3 regions of the Aceticella sp. 75b-Ac genome follow, and region 1 is predicted to be linked to each of the others. Evidence: predicted binding sites of a transcription regulator. Region 1 holds the regulator's gene; each other region holds the start of a gene.
The links. The regulator HrcA, encoded in region 1, represses chaperone genes, less so after heat shock. The targets are predictions, from matches to a motif close to ATTAGCACTCANNNNNNNTGAGTGCTAAT.
Positions count from the first base shown of each region.

Region 1 (7,169 bases):
GAAATGGAATTAATACAGATTAAGGGGGTAGATTTTACAAATCGTGAAACTGAAGTTAGACTTCATGAGGGCGCACGATTAATAGTAACTGAAAGATTATTTACTGATTACAGCCAGAAAGCGGAATCCCATATAACTATTCAACTAATGGGGGCGAATTCTTCAGCTCAAATTATCTCAAGGTCTGTTGCAAAAGGGAAATCTGAGCAGATATATTATTTTAATATGATAGGTAAAAACAAATGTGCAGGTCATATACAGTGTGATGCTATAATTATGGATGAAGCAAAAGTTACATCAATTCCGGCGATTTCGGCTTTTCATCAAGATGCACAGCTTATACATGAGGCAGCGATAGGTAAGATTTCATCAGAACAGTTAATCAAGCTTATGTCTTTAGGTTTATCTGAAAAGGAAGCTGAAGAAAAAATATTGGAAGGGTTTTTAAAATAGCTTGCTGAAGGGGAGGTAAGGTATATTGTATGGAACTCTTTTTCTTATTATTGTAGTAGCTGTTGTTGCTGTTATTTTTGGCATACAAAACAATTTGCCAATAACAGTGAATTTTATGTTTTGGAGTTTTAAATGTTCTGAGGCGATGGTTATAGTCGTTTCTATACTTTTAGGTTTGCTATTAGGATTTTTATTTTCTTTTCCAATGATACACCGCCGCAGTAAAAAAATAAAGGGATTAAGCAATGATTTAAAAGGCAGTACTAATTCCTTTAAATATGAAGAAAAATCCAAAAAAGATACTTAGAATTGATTATTCATCGATATGCATTTACTTGTAAAAGCAGATGCATTTTTTATTGTATAATAATATACAATGAGAAGTTTATAATATCTTTAAAATAAATTGTATTAAGGAGAAAAATATGAGTAAAATAAAAGTATTACATATAATCAGACGTGCAGAAGGCGGTATGAAAAAACACCTTTTATCTATTTTAAATATGATGGATATGAATAAATACATGGTGGCTGTAGCTTGTCATTTTGATAAAAAAACAAAAGAAGATTTAAGATGTAAGGATATCAACGTTTATGATGTTGACATATCAGATAATATTAATCTTAAGGCTGATATTTATTCTATTATGGAGCTTAAACATGCAATAAAAGTTTTTGCACCTGATATTGTTCATATACATGGAGCAAAGGCTTCCCTCGTTGGAAGAATTGCATGCATGGGTAAAAAATGCAAAATTGTTGTCACAGTTCATAATTTTCCTGGATATGATAAAATGCATCCTCTAAAAAGAGATGTTTATCTTTTTATAAATAAATATCTAAACAAAAGGACATCACAGTTTATTGCTGTATCTGATGCACTAAAGAATGAAATTATAAAATATGAAGGGATAGAGGAAAACCAGATAAAAACAATTTATAATTGTATTGATAATAGTACATATAAAATTAACAGTACTTTAAATCTTAGAAAAGAATATAATTTACCTGCTGAATCCTTGATTGTTGGATCTGTTGCAAGGCTTATTCCTTCAAAAGGAATACAGGATTTGGTCAATGCAGCTAATCTCCTGAGGGATATAAACAATTTATATTTTATTGTTGCAGGAGACGGTCCTATGATGACTGAATTAAAAAAGATGGTAAATTATCACAAGCTTGAAAATTTTATTTTTACAGGTTTTAGAGATGATATACCTGATTTTCTCAGGAATTTAGATATTTTTGTATTACCATCCCATCAGGAAGGATTTGGGCTTTCGATTATCGAAGCAATGTTTCAAGGCAAACCTGTAATAGCTACAAATGTAGGTGGAATCCCGGAGATTTTAAAGAATTCCTCATATGGTATAATCATAAATTCAGGGGACGTAAATGCATTATCAAAATATATTAAAAAATTAGTGAATGATAGTGAATTAAGAAAAAAATTATCGCAATTCGGTAAAGAATATGTTATAAATAAGTTTTCATGTGAGAAAATGTATAGAGAGATTGATTCAATTTATGAAAATTTGACCTGTCTTAATTTGTAAAGAGGTGCGAAAGGTAGGTAAAGTTAGTGAGCAGAGTATTAGAAAAAAAGAAAAAGCGTTTAAAAAGAAGAATGGTTATACTATGTGTATTGTTATATTTGTTTTTTATAATATCCTGCCTTTATACAGTTGACTATTCCTACAATGAGATTGCAACAGGGGAATGCAGGCAGGACCTTTTAAGTTTCTCTGTTATAAATGGGTATTTAGATATTATAGTTTTTGGTGATAAAATAACTATTAATATAACAGGGTTGACAGAAAAACTTAGATCTATCAATATAACTTAATCATATGATATAATAATAGTATCAAAAGGGGGTTCATTATGTCTGATGAGAGAATAAAACACATAAGAAATTTTTGTATAGTTGCACATATTGACCATGGTAAATCAACTCTTGCGGATAGGTTGATTGAAAAGACTAACCTGTTATCACAGAGAGAGATGGAAAAACAGGTTTTAGATAGTATGGACCTTGAAAAAGAGCGTGGAATCACTATTAAGCTTACACCTGTACGATTAATATATAATTCAAAAAACGGTGAAGAATATGAGCTTAATTTAATTGATACCCCTGGACATGTTGATTTTACTTATGAGGTATCAAGAAGCATTGCTGCTTGTGAAGGTGCATTGCTTGTTGTTGATGCAACACAGGGAATAGAAGCCCAGACCCTTGCGAATGTATATCTTGCATTAGAGCATGACCTTGACATTATACCTATAATAAACAAAATTGACTTACCTTCAGCAGATCCTGATTTTGTCAAAAAAGAAATTGAAGATATTATAGGTATACCTGCAGATGATGCTTTACTGATATCTGCAAAAATGGGGATTGGTATTGAAGAAGTTTTAGAGGCTATTGTAGAGAGAATTGCTCCGCCGAGCGGTGATGAGAATTTACCGCTTAAAGCACTTATATTTGATTCATACTATGATAATTATAAAGGTGCAATAAGTTTCGTAAGGGTTGTTGATGGAAATTGCAGACAAGGTGATAGGATTAAGATGATGTCATCCGGAAAAGAATTTGAAGTTACCGAGGTGGGAAAATTTATACCAAATTTAATTCCTGTAAAAGAATTGAAAGCCGGTGATGTTGGCTATATTGCTGCCAGCATAAAGAATGTAAAGGACACAAGGGTTGGTGATACGATTACAAGCGCCGAGAATCCCGCAGAAACTCCCTTACCTGGTTATAAAAAGGTTACACCAATGGTTTTTTGCGGAATATACCCTGCAGATGGACAGGATTATGAAAACTTAAGAGATGCTCTTGAAAAATTACAATTAAATGATGCATCATTGGTTTTTGAACCTGATACTTCTGCTGCTTTAGGATTTGGATTTAGGTGTGGTTTTTTAGGACTTTTACATATGGAAATTGTTCAAGAAAGGCTCGAAAGGGAATATAATCTGGACCTTGTTACAACAGCACCCGGAGTAATTTATAAGGTTTATAAGACAAATGGGGAGGTTCTTGAGCTTAATAATCCGTCAAATTTACCAGAATTGACGGAAATAGACCATGTAGAAGAACCTATTGTTTCTGCTTCTATAATGACTCCAACAGAATATGTAGGAGCAATTATGGAATTGTCTCAGGATAGGAGAGGTGTATTTCTCGGTATGGAGTATATTGAGCAAACAAGGGTATTAATGAGGTATGATATACCATTAAATGAGATAATATACGATTTTTTTGATGCACTTAAATCAAGGACAAAAGGATATGCATCTTTTGATTATGAACTTAAAGGTTATAAGGAATCAAATCTCGTTAAGCTTGATATACTTATAAATGGAGAGAAAGTTGATGCACTTTCGATGATTGTACACAAGGATAAAGTAAATGAAAGAGCAAGGAAAATGACGGAAAGGCTTAAAGACAGTATCCCAAGGCATTTATTTGAGATTCCTGTACAAGCCGCAATTGGTTCTAAGATAATAGCAAGAGAAACCGTTAAAGCCTTGAGAAAAAATGTTCTTGCAAAATGTTACGGAGGCGATATAACAAGGAAGAAAAAATTGTTGGAAAAGCAAAAAGAGGGAAAGAAACGGATGAGACAGATAGGGAAAGTGGAAATTCCACAGGAGGCATTTATGTCAATTTTAAAGCTTGATGATGAACAATGATAGAAGCTGGAATATATATTCATATTCCCTTTTGTAAGAAAAAATGTTTTTACTGTGATTTTAACTCCTATACAGGCTATGAGTCTCTGTATTACGTTTATACAGATGCACTTAAAAAAGAAATAGCATTAAGGAAAGATACATTATTTGATACTGTATCATCGATTTTTATAGGAGGCGGTACACCAAATGTTTTGTCAGCTGAATGTATTAAAGAAATATTGTACATGATTTATAGATATTTTAATGTAATGAGTGATGCGGAAATTACTATAGAATTAAATCCTGGTCTTATCACAGAAGAAAGATTGAGAATTTACCAAGAGATTGGTATAAACAGGATAAGTATAGGGTTGCAGGCATGGCAAAACAGGCTTTTAAAAAGGATAGGAAGATTGCATACAATTGAAGAGTTTATAGAGAATTATAGAATTTCTCGTAAGTATTTCAGCAATATAAATATTGATTTAATATATGCACTTCCCGGACAAACTTTTGAGGATTGGAAGGAAACATTGAGTAAAGTTGTTGAGTTAAAGCCCAAACATATATCATGTTATGGTTTTATACTTGAAAAAGATACTGTGTTTTATAATTTATACATAAAAGGTAAGCTTAAGATGCCGAGTGATGATTTTGAAATAGACCTTTTTCACTATACCATAGATTTTTTGCAAAAATGTGGCTATAACCATTATGAGATTTCAAATTATGCTATTAATTCCTATGAATGCAGGCATAATATATTGTACTGGAAAGATATGCAATATATCGGCTTTGGAGCTGGTGCATATTCATTTGATGGAGATAAGCGAACGGGTAATATTAAGGGTATAAAAGAATACATTGAGATGATTAATAATAAACGTATTGCAATTATAGAAGAAGAACAATTAAAAAAGGAAGATAAAATGTCTGAATTTATGTTTTTAGGCTTAAGAATGATGGAAGGAGTAAATGATAGGGAATTTAAGCATAGATTTTCAAAAAGCATGTTTTTAGTATATAAAGATGCAATAAATAAAAATATAGATTTAAACCTATTGATGAGAGAAGGGGACAGAGTATATCTTACTTTAAAGGGAATGGATGTATCAAATAATGTTTTTGAAGATTTTTTAATTTGAGTATTGACAAATATTAATAAAAGTGGTATTTTAAAATCGTAATTAGCACTCTCCAATGCCGAGTGCTAACAAAATAATTCGGGGTGGTGAAAATGCCATTAGATGAAAGAAAAAAGAAAATATTAGAAGCAATTATTAATGAATATATTTTAACGGTTGAACCAATCGGTTCTAGGACTATAGCTAAAAGATATGACCTTGGTATAAGTCCCGCTACAATAAGAAATGAAATGGCAGACCTTGAGGAGATGGGTTATATTGAGCAACCATATACATCAGCAGGAAGGATACCTTCAGATAAAGGGTACAGGTATTATGTAAATAATATTATAGAAAATTATTTAAGTGAAACATATTTGAAGGATATTGAATTATTCGATCAAATGCTTGTGGAAATTGATGATATAGTAAAAAAATTTGCGAAATTTTTATCTGACAGAACAAAACATACAATTGTTGTAAAAATGCCAAAGATAGATGAAAATAAAATTAAACGGGTTCAGATAATACCTGTTGATTCAAAGAAGATTGTACTTCTTATTATTACGGAATCTGGCATTATAAAGAACTATCTTATAAATTTAAGCATGGAGATAGATTGTAATAATATGGAATTTTTAAATAATCTTTTAAATGATAAAATAGCCGGTAAAAATGAAAGGGATATGGATAATAATTTAAAAAATGAAATAAAATCATGGTCAAGAAATGCTGAATTTTTAATTGATGAGATAACGAATGGAATTATAAAAAGTCTGGGACAAATTGAAGATATTGAGTTATATATAGAAGGTTCATCAAACATATTGAATTTTCCTGAGTATAGAGATATGATTAAAGCAAAGAATTTTTTTGAACTTCTTGACAATAGAGATATAATGAATACTGTATTAGAACCTGAACAGGATATTCTTGATGTAACAATAGGTAGCGAAAATAAATTCGATAATATGAAGGATTTAAGTATAATAAAAGCAACATATCTGATAAATGAAGAGATAGCTGGTTCATTGGGTATAATTGGTCCAACAAGGATGAATTATTTTAAGCTTTTAAATGAAATAAATGTAATAGCAAAAGAGCTTTCCTATGTTTTATCAAATATTTATAGAGACACTGAGAGGTGATAGGTATGCAAAAAGATGATAAAACAATTAAAAATGAAGAAGGTATTCAAGATAAAGAATTTAAGTGTGAACAGGGGGACAAAGATGTGACAGAAACCAAACAGGATGCTTCATTGGAAGAAAGTAATATTGAAAAAGAATTAGAAGAACTAAGAGAAAAGTTTAAACAAAAAGAAAATGAAGCAAATGAATATTTAGAGCTAGTGCAGAGATTAAAAGCTGAATTTGAAAATTATAGAAAGAGGACCCAGAAGGAAAAATGTGAGCTAATAGAGTTTGGACAGGAAAAAATAATATTGGACATACTTCCTGTAATTGATAACTTTGAGAGGGCTCTTTGCAGTGAAGGAGATGATAAAACTTTTAGAGAGGGAATAGAACTCATATACAAACAATTTAAAGGCATATTGGAAAAATCAGGAGTTAAGGAAATTCACGCAGAAGGAGAAATTTTTGATCCACATAAGCATCATGCAGTTATGCAAGAAGAAGTGGAAGATAAAAAAGAAAATGAAATTATAGAAGTATTGCAAAAAGGTTATATTTTAAATAATAAAGTAATAAGACCAAGTATGGTCAAAGTAGCAAAATAAAAAGGAGGATGAAAAATATGGGAAAAATAATTGGTATTGACCTTGGAACAACATTTTCTTGTGTTGCAGTTATGGAGGGTGGACAACCGACAGTAATACCTAATGCAGAAGGTGCACGTACTACTCCATCTGTTGTAGCATTTACAAAAGAAGGTGAGAGGTTAGTTGGA
Region 1 covers NZ_CM190971.1:729,973-737,141, reverse strand. Annotated here, with positions in the region: gene AC0LWJ_RS03985 (SufB/SufD family protein) at 1-453, shown strand, start outside; gene AC0LWJ_RS03980 (lipopolysaccharide assembly protein LapA domain-containing protein) at 479-760, shown strand; gene AC0LWJ_RS03975 (glycosyltransferase family 4 protein) at 879-2,009, shown strand; gene AC0LWJ_RS03970 (hypothetical protein) at 2,036-2,299, shown strand; gene lepA (translation elongation factor 4) at 2,338-4,152, shown strand; gene hemW (radical SAM family heme chaperone HemW) at 4,149-5,279, shown strand; gene hrcA (heat-inducible transcriptional repressor HrcA) at 5,372-6,406, shown strand; gene grpE (nucleotide exchange factor GrpE) at 6,412-6,999, shown strand; gene dnaK (molecular chaperone DnaK) at 7,017-7,169, shown strand, end outside.

Region 2 (7,169 bases), 660 kb from region 1:
TGATTATTTTAATTTTTTAAATAATTATAAGTACTTGGTTTCTTTTGCTTTGGTTGTTGTCATTGTGATTGTCATAATCAATATATTTTTGCAGACCGGTGCAGGATTTGCTCTCAGAGCTACGGGGGATAACCAGCAAATGGTAAGGAGTATAGGAATAAATACAAATACGACAATCATACTGGGACTAATTATTGCAAACGGTCTTGTAGCTCTTTCCGGTTCCCTCGTGGCACAATATCAGGGATTTGCTGATGTAGGAATGGGTATAGGGACAATTGTTGCAGGTTTGGCATCTGTGATAATAGGAGAAGCTTTATTAAGGGATAAAAATATTTTATGGTCGATTATTTCTGCAATATTAGGTTCAATTATATATAGAGGTGCGATATCTGTTGCATTAACCATTGGATTTAATCCCACAGATTTGAAACTTTTAACGGCGGTACTTGTGGTTATTGCATTATCACTGCCGGGATTGAAGAAAATCGTACTTAATAATAAATAGCACGTGTTGTGCTATTTAAATTATGAGGGGAGTATACTATGTTAAAGTTAAATAATATATGCAAGGTATTTAATAAAAATACGGTCAATGAAAATATGGTTTTTGAAAACTTAGATTTGGAGATAAAAGATGGAGATTTTATAACACTTGTAGGCAGTAACGGTGCCGGCAAATCAACCCTTTTAAATCTTATTGCAGGTGTTTTTCCGGTCGAAAGCGGTAAAATAATTGTAGATAATACTGATGTAACATTATTTCCTGAATATAAAAGGGCATGTTTTATTGGAAGGGTATTTCAAAATCCTCTTTTGGGTACAGCTCCTTCAATGACTATTGAGGAGAATTTATCCCTTGCATATAGCAAGAGCCAGGGAATGAAATTGAAAATGGGTATTAATAAGAAAAATAAGGAATTATTTAAAAACAGGCTTTCTGAGCTTGGACTGGGGCTTGAAAACAGGTTAAAAACAAAGGTGGGCTTGTTATCAGGAGGACAGCGTCAGGCTTTGACATTGTTAATGGCAACCCTTGTAAAGCCTAAATTATTGTTGCTGGATGAACATACGGCAGCACTTGATCCGAGAACAGCATCTATAATTAATAATATCACTAATAAGATAATAGATAATAATAATCTTACAACAATAATGGTTACACATAATCTTGAACATGCTTTGATTTTTGGGAATCGACTTATTATGATGCACCAAGGCAAAATCATACTGGATATAAGAGAAGAAAAGCATAGTATGACGGTACAAAAACTTTTAAACATGTTTAATAAGGTAAACGGCAGCGAATTTGTTGATGACAGGGTAATGCTTGCATAAAGTTGATTCCGGAATATGTAGTATAAAAAAAGTTTGAAGGATAGAGCCTTCAAACTTTTTTTAGTGCTTCTGATGTGTTTATCATACCATATCCCTGTGACCAATATCTGTAATTGCCGATGTCTATTGCTGTTGATTTCAAAATATTTTTTATTTGTACATTAGTTAGAGAAGGATCTTTTTCCAGCAAAAGAGCAGCAGCACCAGCTACAATAGGTGTTGACATTGAAGTACCGGAAGCCGTTCTATAAGATTTATTAAGCATTATTTTATCATTCAAGCTAATCGGGGTATTGCCAGATGCTGTTGAAATGATTTTAACACCCGGTGCTACAAGATCTGGTTTATACATGAATCTTGAACCCCTTCCGGAAAAATCAGCGATTGTATCATCAGATATATCAACGGTTCTTTTATCGTCAACAGCACCTACTGTTATGATATTTTGACTTGTACCCGGGGATGTAATTGTATTGAATCCGGGTCCGGAATTGCCTGCTGCTGCGGTTACTACAAGACCACTTTTCCACATCTTGTCGACACCCTTCACAAGAGGATCTAAGAATATTGGCAGAGCGGCTGTTTCACCCATTGATAATGAGACAATCTTAATATTATATTTCTCCTTATTATCAAGAATCCACTGCATTCCTTGCAAGATATCCGATGTTGAGCCACTTCCTTTTTCATCAAGTACTTTAACGGATACGATATTTGCATCAGGAGCAACTCCTTTATATTTTCCTCCTGACATGTGTCCATTACCAGCGGCATCACCTGTTACATGTGTCCCATGTCCATTATCGTCATATGGATTTTTTTTACCATTTACTATATCATGAAATGCTATAATTCTGTTATTAGGTTTTGTAAAATCCGGATGTGGATATATGCCGGTGTCTAAAAATGCAATCGTTACGTTCTTTCCTGTATATCCTTGATTATTAACTTCCTTTGAATTTATCTCTTCTGTTGCGATATATAATTGTGTTTTAATGGTGGTGTCTTCTGCTATAAAGCTTATTCCTCTATTCATGGCGATATTATTTATTCTGTTGCAGGGTATGTTAACAGCCCAGCCTTTTATAATGGGCAGTTCATATTTTATTGTTCCTCCAATTGATTCGATACTCTTCTTAAGCTTTTCAAAAGGCATACTGGAATATATAATGGCAGGAATACATTCACTTCTTAATGTTGAAGCTTTTAATATAAGCCTTTTATCAACTTTTCTTTTAGAATACAAAATTCCCAATGTTTTGGATATGAGCAAAAGCGAAAGATAATCCATAAAATATACCTCCTTTTATAATATCAAGATATGTTAAAAATAATTTTTTGATAGTATATGATTTTAAAGTGTCACAAAAATGGTTGATAACATATTATGTAATAGGTCAAAAAAGACCTGATATAATATTTCAAGCGAAAGGGGGAGCTATTTATGCCTACAAATAAGGGTACGTTGGGAGGTACCTGGATATGGATTATCATAATAATTCTAATCATATTATTTTTCATGCCAGGATTTATAGTAGAAGAACCCAAGGCTTGAAATTAAATTAATATTATAAAAGGAGGATAATTATGGCTGGAACAAGTTCAGTTTTTGGTGAAAGCAATTTATTGTTTTTCTTCTTAATACTCGTTGTAGTGCTTGGCGGAGGCTGGCTTAATTGCTCATGGTCCTTGGAGACATTGCTTTTCTTCTTTGTATTACTTGTAATTGTCATGGATGGCGGACTGGGATTATTTTTAAATGAAGCAAAATAATAAAGTGGCTCTGTCGCAAGATAGGGCCATTTTACTTTCGCAAAATATAATAAATATGAATATACTAAAGTAAAATAAATTAATGGAGCTGATTTTATATGACAATAACAGGTAATACACTGCTGTTTTTCTTTGTAATCTTGACTGTGATAATGGATGTAAAGTTTGAATTTGAAGATTTATTATTTTTCTTTGTGCTTTTGGTTGTTTTGCAACAAGATAAACCGCGTAAAAAGGCAAAAAAGTTTTTACTGTCACTTGCGGCAATGGATTTTAGTAACAGTATTTAAAAGGTCACATATAATATAGTAGGTCTATTGGCCAATAAAAAATAAGGAGGAGAATAAATATGCCTGAAGGAAAGGGTGGAGCATTCTGCTGCGAAAGCTGGATATGGATCATCATAATAATATTATTAATCCTCTTATTTGTACCTGGAATAATTGTTTTTGATAAATAAGTAAGGAGGGGATAAATATGCCTGAAGGAAAATGTGTTGCATGGGGCAACGAGTGGATATGGATTATCATAATAATATTGATTATATTTTTATTCGTTCCAGGTTGTATTAACGAGAAAAAGTAGTAAATAAAGAGGGTTAGTCTTATAATATTAGACTAACCCCATACATATATATGTATAAGAAAAATATTAAAAATTTAGGGGGAGTTAAATTGGAGAAAGAAAAATTATATAAAATATTTATCATTGAATTGTTTATATTATTTTTTATAAGATTTCAAATATTTGAAAATCCGGAATTAAATATTTCGAAATTAAAAAAAGAAGTAGATAATGAAGAAGAAATGAGTCATATTAAGGATAAAAAAAATCAAAAGGGAAGCGAGGATAATATCAGTATATTTCAAAAAATCCAAAAAAGTAAAGATTTAATGGGAAGTGTAAAGCCATATTTAAACAAAAGAGAACAGTATTACATAGATATTTTTACGAAAATGGCAGAGATAGCTGAATGTCATAAGAATATAAGCGAATTGCAGGAGGGAAATACAAATGAAATAGGCGAGACAGAAATAGATCATATTGGAATATTAAGGGCTGTAAGGTCATATATGAGTGAAGAAAAACAGGTTCTTATAGATAAATTTCTAAAGCTTCATGAAGGAATAGAAAATTTAAATGAAAAAATCAGTAAATATACTGAAAGAGATGGCAAAGATACAAATGTTATAGAAAAAATACTGGATATTTTTGAAGCGGTTAAGCCAATAATTCCTGATGATAAAAAGGAAATGGCAGATAAATTTATAAAAAATATTAGAATAGTGGAAGCACTGAATAAAGCAGAAGGAATAATGAGTACAATGAGGAATAATGAGAAAAATAACACATCTAAGGATGCAGAGCCTATAAATGATATTGATATAAATAATAATGGGCAAAATCCTTCAGGAGAAGTAAATTCCGAAGCCTCAGATGAAGATAAATCATCAATTGACAATAACGAAAATAAAACCGTACCAATGATTATTGAGGAAAATAACAAGCAAAAAGAAGATTTATTGGGAGGGCTTTCACCACAGCAGTCTATGATTGTTGACAATTTGAAATCAATGTTAACAAAAGAACAGCAGCAATTTATGCTTAATATGTTAAAGAATCTTAAGCAGCAAGGAAATAACAAGAATGTTTATGATAAAAAAGAAAATGATACTATTAATGATATAGAAAAAACAGCAGAGAATGAAAATGAAGGTACAGGGAAATGAACCCTGTATCTTTTTATGAAATTTTATAATTTACAGCATAAATCGAAGATATTTGAGCATGATTCATAATAATTGCAAAATATAAGCGAAAATAGATGAATTTAGGATTTGCTAAGTTGTTATAGTTAAATTAATATTATAAGTGTGATTAGCACTCAGGATTGATGAGTGCTAACAAAAAGATGAGGAGGGATATTATGAAATTAAAACCACTTGGTGACAGAGTAGTTGTAAAAGCTATTGAGGCTGATGAGGTTACTAAAGGCGGTATTGTATTACCGGGTACTGCAAAAGAAAAACCTCAGCAGGGAGAAGTTCTCGCAGTTGGTTCAGGAGAATACATAGATGGTAAAAAGGTTGAACTTGAGGTAAAGGTTGGAGATAAGGTTATATTCTCCAAGTATGCAGGTACTGAGGTTAAACTTGATGGGCAGGAATATTTGCTTTTAAAACAAAGTGATATTTTAGCAATTGTTGAATAAGGAGGTAGAGTTTAATGGCAAAACAATTAAAATATGGTGAAGATGCACGTAAAGCCCTTGAAAGAGGTGTAAATGCGGTTGCAGATACAGTAAAGGTTACATTGGGACCAAGAGGACGTAACGTAGTGCTTGACAAAAAATATGGTTCTCCAACTATTACAAATGATGGTGTTACAATCGCAAGAGAAATAGAACTTGAAGATCCCTTTGAAAATCAAGGTGCACAGCTTTTAAAAGAGGTTGCAACAAAGACAAATGATGTAGCAGGTGATGGTACAACAACAGCTACACTTTTAGCACAGGCAATGGTACGCGAAGGTTTGAAAAATTTAGCAGCAGGAGCAAATCCAATGCTTCTAAGAAGAGGTATGGACAAGGCAGTTAAGGCTGCAGTTGAAGGTCTTAAAGGCATTTCAAAACAAGTAGAAGACAAAGACGCAATAGCACATGTTGCATCGATTTCTGCTGCAGATGAGGAGATAGGTAATCTCATCGCAGAAGCTATGGATAAAGTAGGAAAAGATGGTGTAATAACGGTAGAAGAATCAAAGACGATGGGAACAACACTGGATGTTGTTGAAGGTATGCAGTTTGACAGGGGATATGTATCACCATATATGGTAACAGATACAGAAAAGATGGAAGCCGTTCTTGATGAACCTGTTATACTTATTACAGACAAGAAAATTTCAAACATTCAGGATATACTTCCTTTGCTGGAACAGGTTGTACAGCAGGGCAAAAAGCTTCTTATAATAGCGGATGATATAGAAGGCGAAGCACTTGCAACATTGGTTGTAAACAAATTAAGAGGTACATTTACATGTGTTGCTGTTAAAGCACCAGGATTTGGAGACAGGCGTAAAGAAATGCTTCAGGACATAGCAATATTGACAGGTGGACAGGTTATTTCAGAAGAATTAGGATATGATATTAAAGAAACTAAAATTGAGATGCTGGGTCGTGCAAGACAGGTTAAAGTAACAAAAGAAAACACAACGATTGTAGATGGCGCAGGTAATTCAGCAGATATTAAAAATAGAATTAATCAGATTAGGGTTCAAATTGAAGAAACAACCTCTGATTATGACAGAGAGAAATTACAGGAAAGGCTTGCTAAGTTATCAGGCGGAGTAGCTGTAATTCAAGCAGGCGCAGCGACAGAAACAGAATTAAAAGAAAAGAAACATAGGATTGAAGATGCCCTTTCAGCTACAAGAGCAGCTGTAGAAGAAGGTATAGTTCCAGGTGGTGGTACTGCATTATTGGATGTTATACCGGATGTACAGAAGGTTGTAGATTCCTTAGAAAGTGATTTTAAGACAGGTGCGCAAATTGTATTGAGAGCACTTGAGGAACCTGTAAGGCAGATTGCAAAGAATGCAGGTGTTGAAGGTTCGGTAATTATTGAGAAAATAAAGGCAGCAAAGGATATGACATATGGATATGATGCATACAAGGAAGAATTTGTAGATATGTTTAAGGCAGGTATTGTTGATCCGACAAAGGTTACGAGGTCAGCTCTACAAAATGCCGCATCTATTGCATCAATGATACTTACAACAGAAGCAATAGTTGCGGATATACCTGAGAAGAATCCTCCAATGCCTGCACCAGGTGCCGGAATGGACATGATGTAAAGATTAATATTGATCAAAGAAAGACAGGAAAATTCTCCTGTCTTTTTTATATATTAATCTTTTTATTTATGATGCTAATGTTCGGTTGACAGGTATATATAAATCTGTTATATTGTTTTATAATTTAAAGTGGAAAGATATTATTAAGACTTACAATTATTATAATTTTATTTATGAAAGGAGATAATCATGGAAGACAAATTCGC
Region 2 covers NZ_CM190971.1:69,001-76,169, forward strand. Annotated here, with positions in the region: gene AC0LWJ_RS00375 (ABC transporter permease) at 1-508, shown strand, start outside; gene AC0LWJ_RS00380 (ABC transporter ATP-binding protein) at 547-1,338, shown strand; gene AC0LWJ_RS00385 (S8 family peptidase) at 1,388-2,629, opposite strand; gene AC0LWJ_RS00390 (hypothetical protein) at 2,926-3,111, shown strand; gene AC0LWJ_RS00395 (hypothetical protein) at 3,210-3,401, shown strand; gene AC0LWJ_RS00400 (hypothetical protein) at 3,786-4,841, shown strand; gene groES (co-chaperone GroES) at 5,039-5,323, shown strand; gene groL (chaperonin GroEL) at 5,338-6,963, shown strand; gene guaB (IMP dehydrogenase) at 7,153-7,169, shown strand, end outside.
Region 2: the regulator HrcA is predicted to act here: its motif matches at 4,989-5,017, upstream of groES (co-chaperone GroES).

Region 3 (7,169 bases), 1.0 Mb from region 1:
ATATCAGTTAAATGTTAAAAAAATAGAATATGTTGAACCAGATAAAAACATATATTTTCTTGTTAAAAATATACTTGATAAGCAAATAATTGATATAAATGGCAGAAAGGTAGTTAGGGTTAATGACATAAGGCTTACACAAACTGATAATGAGTTGCTTGTAATAGCTGTTGATATCGGAATTGAAGGTATATTAAGAAGGCTTGCTATTGCGAAACCGCTAAAAAAATTCCTTAAAATATTTAATATAAATATAAGCAGCAAACTAATATTGTGGAGAGATATCGCCGCATTAATACAGTCTAATGAGAATATTATGCTTTCTACAACATATGAAAAATTATCTACCCTTCGACCCTCAGACCTTGCCGATATAATTGAAAATATTGATTCAAAGACTGGAATAGCAATCTTCTCCAGCCTCGATGATGCAAGAGCCGCAGATGTCCTTGAAGAACTTGAAAAAGAATCTCAAATTAATATATTGAAGACACTTTCGAAACAAAAAGTAGCTGACATATTAGAGGAAATGCCGGCTGATGAAGTGGCAGATGTTCTTGATGACCTTAATAAAGACATGGTAGAAGAATTGCTTAATAAAATGGAAAGAAATGTATCATCAGAGGTCAGGGAGCTTATGGAATATCCGGATAATACGGTTGGTAGTCTTATGACGACAGACTTTATTGACTTTAAAGAAAGTGATACAGTTGAACAGACTATTAATAGACTTAGGGAGTTAAAGCCCGAATCTGATGTAATATATTATTTGTATGTTGTTGATTCAAAAGATAAACTTACAGGTGTGGTTTCTCTTAGAGACCTTGTTATTTCCGAGCCTGACACAAAACTATCAGAAATAATGGATAATAAACCCATATATGTAAAAGACATGGATTCAATTGAATCCCTAATTAAAATTGAAACAAAATATAATTTAATGGCAGTTCCGGTAGTGGATAATAATATGGTTTTAAGAGGGACAGTAATAATCACTGATATTATATACGAGCTTTTGAAAAACAGAAGATTAAAAGCTTAACTGGGAGGTGTAATTTAATGAGTGGAAATAAAAAAACATTTTTTAAAAATATGCTATTATTTTTAGCATTAATGGGACCCGGTATAATTACAGGAAGTGTTGATAATGATGCCGGAGGTATAACGACATATTCAGTTGCAGGAGCAACCTATGGATATAAAATTTTGTGGACATTAATACCATCTTTCATAGTTCTTCTTGTTATTCAGGAGATGAACGCCAGAATGGGTATTGTTACAGGTAAAGGTCTTGCTGACCTTATTAGAAAAAATTTTGGTGTGAAAATAACATTTTTTATTTTCTTAGGACTCTTTACTGCCGATATCGGAAATACAGCGACAGAATTTGCCGGTGTTGCAGGGAGTATGCAGGTTTTTGGTATAAGTAAGTATTTGGCTGTTCCACTTGTTGCTATTGCAGTATGGCTTCTTATTGTTAAAGGGACATATAAGTTTGCAGAAAAAGTATTTTTGATATTTAGTTTGTTCCTTCTATCATATGTAGTATCTGCAATTCTTTCAAAACCTGATTGGTCTCAGGTTGGAACGGCGATAATAAAACCGACGCTTGAATTTAATACGGATTATTTAAGTGTGACAATAGGTATAATAGGTACCACCATAGCACCATGGATGCAGTTTTATATGCAATCCTCAGTTATAGAAAAGGGAATAAAATTAGAAGATTATAAATATACAATATGGGATGTTATCATAGGATGTATTGCAACAATTGTGGTTGCGTTTTTTATAATAGTTGCAAGTGCTGCAACTCTTCATGTAAATCATATTAAAATTAATGATGCAAAAGATGCTGCAATGGCATTGAAGCCATTGGCTGGCGCTCTTGCTTCAAAGGTTTTTGCATTTGGACTTTTTATAGCTTCTGTTTTTTCGGCTGCAATTTTACCTATAGCTACTGCATTTTATATTTGTGAAGCCTTTGGATTTGAAGCAGGGGTTGATAAAAAATTGGAAGAAGCTCCACAATTTTATTTCCTTTTTACTACAATAATGGCTATAGCCGTTGCTATTATTTTGATACCAAATGCGCCACTTATTGCTATAACCATATGGACACAGGTGATAAATGGAATATTGCTGCCGGTGGTGCTTATATCAATGATAATGCTTGTAAACAATAAAGATATAATGGGGGATTATATAAATAAACCTGTTAATAATGGAATTGCATGGAGTACAATAGTTATCTTGATCGTACTTACGGTAGTATTAGTTCTTTCATCTATTATTCCTAATATCTTATAAAAGGGGCATAATATCAATGATTAAATTAAAGCGATTAATAAATAAACCTGTTTTGACACCATTGAAAGAAATTAATTGGCAAAGTGCGGCTGTATTTAACTGTGCAGCCATATATGACAATAATTTATTTCATTTAATTTATAGAGCAACAGACATAGGACCCAATAAAAGATATGGAAATTACATTTCAAGGCTTGGATATGCGGTATCTAAGGATGGGATAAATTTTACAAGGCGTTTACAACCTATATTAAGCAATGATGTAGAACAAGAGTTAAGAGGATGTGAAGACCCGAGAATTGTTAAAATTGATGATATTTATTATATGATGTATGTAGGCTTTGGCGGTAGATATGATGAGGATTACAGAATATGTTTAGCCACATCAAAAAATCTGATTGATTGGAAAAGACATGGCATTGTACTAAATGAACCTAATAAGGATGCAGCATTATTCCCGCAGAAAATAAATGGGAAATATGTTATGTTTCACAGGAGGCATCCGGATATATGGATTGCTTTTTCTGATGATTTGAAGAACTGGTATGGGCATAAAAGAATTATTAAACCAATTGAAGGGTCATGGGAAAGTATAAGAGTAGGTATTGCAGGTCCTCCAATTGCAACAAAAGAAGGATGGTTTTTGATATATCATGGTGCAGACGATAATCATGTATATAGGTTAGGAGCTGCTTTATTAGATTTTAATGACCCAAGCAAGGTAATTGCGAGGCAGAAAGAACCTATTTTGGAACCGGAACTGGAGTGGGAAATCAATGGATATACTCCAAATGTAGTATTTAGCTGTGGTAATGCGATTAAAGACGGGATAATATACGTTTATTATGGGGGTGCTGATACGGTAATCGGTGTTGCTGCACTTGATATGAAGGATATTAAATTTGAGTAAAAAGACCTTTAAGTAAAGGTCTTTTTACTTATTAAGATAAATTTTGGTAATATTATACTTGACATAAGTAATATTATTAAGTATAATGAAAATAATAGCAGCCAAACATTTAAAGTGCTAATCATATAATAACATTTTAAATCACATATAAACATACAAAATAAAAATTTATAATTACATTTTTAAATTCATTTTACATTAAAATTAAGTTATTTAACAAAACAATAAAACTTAATATATTTTTTATAAAAAACAATTGTAGAGGAGGAATGCTTATGAAAGCCTTATTATTAGCTGGAGGCAAAGGCACAAGATTAAGACCTATTACAAATAATTTACCTAAACCAATGGTTCTTATTATGGGGAAACCCCTTTTGGAAAGAACCATATTAAATCTTAAAAATTGTGGGGTTGATGAGGTTGTTTTAAGTACCTGCTATAAATCAAAGCATATAAAAGATTTTTTAAAAGATGGAGCAGAACTTGGTGTAAAAATAAATTATATCACAGAGGATATTCCTCTTGGTACAGGTGGAGCAATTAAAAATGCTGAAGAATTTTTTGATGATACGTTTATTATTTTAAATTCCGATATTGTCAGTGACATAGATTATGCCGAACTTATAAGATACCACAAAGAAAAGAAAGCTCATGTTACTATTGCAATGACCGAAGTTCAAGACCCTTCCCAATATGGAGTTATTGAATTTAATGACAGTGGATTTGTAACAGCCTTTAAGGAAAAACCAAAAATCGGTGAAACTTCTTCTAAGTTTATCAATGCGGGTGTATATATATTTGAACCTGAGGTATTGAAGGAAATACCGGCAAATAGTGTAGTATCAATAGAAAAAGAAACATATCCGTCCTTACTTAAAAAAGGATATAATTTGGCGGCATATAAATTTCATGGATATTGGATAGATATAGGCACGCTAAATAAATATAAGAAGGTTCATGAAGATATACTGACGGGAAAGTGCAGAATCTTATGTAAAAACAAAGGGGAAATTTTATTAGATAAAAAAGGCATTATTATTGAAAAGGGCGTAAAAATACATCCAACCGCAAGAATTTTTGAACCTGCATACATAGGCAATAATGTTTTTATAGATGCTTATGCAAAAATTGGACCATATGCAGTAATAGGTAATGAATCATATATTGGTTACAAAAGTATGATTAAGTCCAGTGTAATATGGGATAATGTTAGAATAAATGAATCTGTTAAACTTTGCAATGCCGTTATTACATCAAAATGTATTGTAAAAAGGGATACCGAAGTTCTTGATACCGTTTTAATTAGTTAGATAAAGGGGGTTTTAATAGTGGGCGAGAAATCAATAGGTAAAAAAATAGCATTTTTAAGCACATATCCGCCGAGAGAATGCGGAATTGCTACATTTACACAAGACCTTGTAAATGAGATTAAAAAGATTAAGCTTATTAATCCTCCTATAATAATTGCAATAGACAATGGTGATTATGAATATGATGAGGATGTTAAATATGGATTAAAGCAATATAATAGAGATTGTTATATTAAACTTGCAGAAAAATTAAATAAATCAGATATTGACCTCTTGGTAATAGAGCATGAATATGGAATATATGGCGGGGAGGATGGAGAATATATCATAGACCTTATAGATAAGCTGAATATTCCATTCATAACGGTATTTCATACCGTTCTTTCAAATCCCAGTGAAAAGCAGCTTTTTATTTTAAAAGAACTCGGTAAGAAAAGTGATAAAATCGTGGTAATGGCTAAAAATGTTATACCATTGCTTAAAAATGTGTATGAAATAAACAAGGATAAAATTGAAGTTATTCCACATGGGGTACCAAGTATACCTGTATTGCCTAAGGAAATTCTTAAAGAGAAATATGGACTTAAAGGAAGAACAATTATAAGCACATTTGGACTGATTAATCCGGGTAAGGGCATAGAATACGGCATTGAAGCTGTTTCAAAGGTCGCAAGGAAGTATAACAATATATTGTATCTTATTTTAGGTGAAACACATCCTAATTTAAAGAAAAAATTCGGTGAAGAATACAGGGATAAACTTAAAAAACTTGTTAAAAATTTGGGTATAGATGATAATGTAAAATTTATTAACAAATTTCTTACTAAGAAGGAAGTAATAGAGTATCTTAACATATCAGAAATATATATGACACCATATCCTGGGAAGGAACAGGCAGTTAGCGGTACAATGGCATATGCTGCCGGTTTAGGAAAACTTATTATATCAACCCCGTATAAATATGCTGAAGAAATTTTAAGTGAAGGCAGAGGATTATTTGCAGATTTTAAAGATTCTGATTCCTTAGCCAAATGTATTGAATATGTACTTGAAAATCCAGAGAAAAAAAGACTTATGGAATTAGAAATAAAAAAATTCGGCAAGTCTATGATGTGGGATAATGTTGCACATATGTATGTAAAGCTATTTTTGGCGGTATTGGATTCTTGCGAAACAAAGGGTAAAGCTGTATGAGGAAGAAGGATTTATCTGTTGACCATATCTTAAGACTTACCGATGATACAGGTATTTTTCAGCATTCACTGTACGCCACACCTGACCTTAGCAAAGGATATACGACAGATGACAATTCAAGAGCACTTATTGCCATATCAATGCTATATGAAACATATAAAGATAATAGACTTTTGGGGCTTTTATATAAATACATGTCTTTCCTGCTTTATGCTCAAAATGATAAAGGCATGTTTAAAAATTTCATGGATTACAACAGAAAATTTATAGAGGAAACCGGTTCAGAGGATTGCTTTGGCAGGTGTTTATGGTCTTTGGGATATATTCTGAATATCTCGTTACCAAAAGGGCTTAAAAATTCCGCTATTCATTTATTAAAAAAAGCGCTGCCCAATGTTTATAAGTTGAGTTACGTTAGAAGTAAAGCATATACACTTATAGGTTTATGCTATTTGTATAATTCTAAAATTAGCAGTTTTAATGTAAATGATATAAAGGATATGATTAATTTACTTTCAAATGACCTATTGGAGCAATATAATAAAAATGCAGATGAAAAATGGAAATGGTTTGAAGATACGATAACATACAGCAATGCGTTAATTCCATGGGCATTAATAAAGTCATATAGTGTAATAAAGAGAAAAGAGATTTTGGATGCAGCAGTTGAAAGTATGAATTTTTTGGAAAGGATATACTTTAAGAATGATTATTTTAAACCAGTGGGTTGCAAAGGCTGGTTTAAGAAGAATAAAGAACCGGCTGAATTTGATGAACAGCCTATAGAGGCATGTGAAACAGCATTAATGTATGTTGAAGCATATCATGTTTTAAAAGAGAGAAAATACATGGAAAAAGCTATAAAATGTGATAAATGGTATTTAGGAGAAAATTCAAAAAAGATAAGTCTTATTGATAGTGAAACAGGTGGATGTTATGACGGTATAACAAATGAAGGTGTTAATCTAAATGAGGGTTCAGAAAGTATTATCTCGAGGATAATTGCAAATATGGCGGTTAATAATGATTATTTGATATTTTAAAAAGTATTAGATAAAAATAGAGGGTAAAGCCCTCTATTTTTTGTAAAAAGAAAAATATAATAATATATATAAAAACATTATAATTTTTGTGATACAATTATCTCAAAGTATAATAGAGGGAGGGGAAACCATGGCTAAAATTGAAGCATTTGAAAATTATTTTATGGAATATGAAGAATGGTTTGAGAAAAACGGCTTTGCATATGAATCTGAATTAGATGCAATAAGACTTCTTATGCCGGAATTTAAAAAGGGGCTTGAAGTAGGGATTGGAACAGGGAGGTTTGCGGTACCCTTAAATATTAAAAATGGCATTGAACCATCTTCCAAAATGAGAGAAATAGCCTTAAAACTCGGATTAAATGTTATTGACGGCATTGCTGAAAAGCTCCCATATAAGGA
Region 3 covers NZ_CM190971.1:1,742,898-1,750,066, forward strand. Annotated here, with positions in the region: gene AC0LWJ_RS08940 (magnesium transporter) at 1-1,042, shown strand, start outside; gene AC0LWJ_RS08945 (Nramp family divalent metal transporter) at 1,060-2,310, shown strand; gene AC0LWJ_RS08950 (1,2-beta-oligomannan phosphorylase) at 2,327-3,220, shown strand; gene AC0LWJ_RS08955 (nucleotidyltransferase family protein) at 3,496-4,530, shown strand; gene AC0LWJ_RS08960 (glycosyltransferase family 4 protein) at 4,549-5,724, shown strand; gene AC0LWJ_RS08965 (glycoside hydrolase family protein) at 5,721-6,767, shown strand; gene AC0LWJ_RS08970 (class I SAM-dependent methyltransferase) at 6,898-7,169, shown strand, end outside.
Region 3: the regulator HrcA is predicted to act here: its motif matches at 3,314-3,342, upstream of AC0LWJ_RS08955 (nucleotidyltransferase family protein).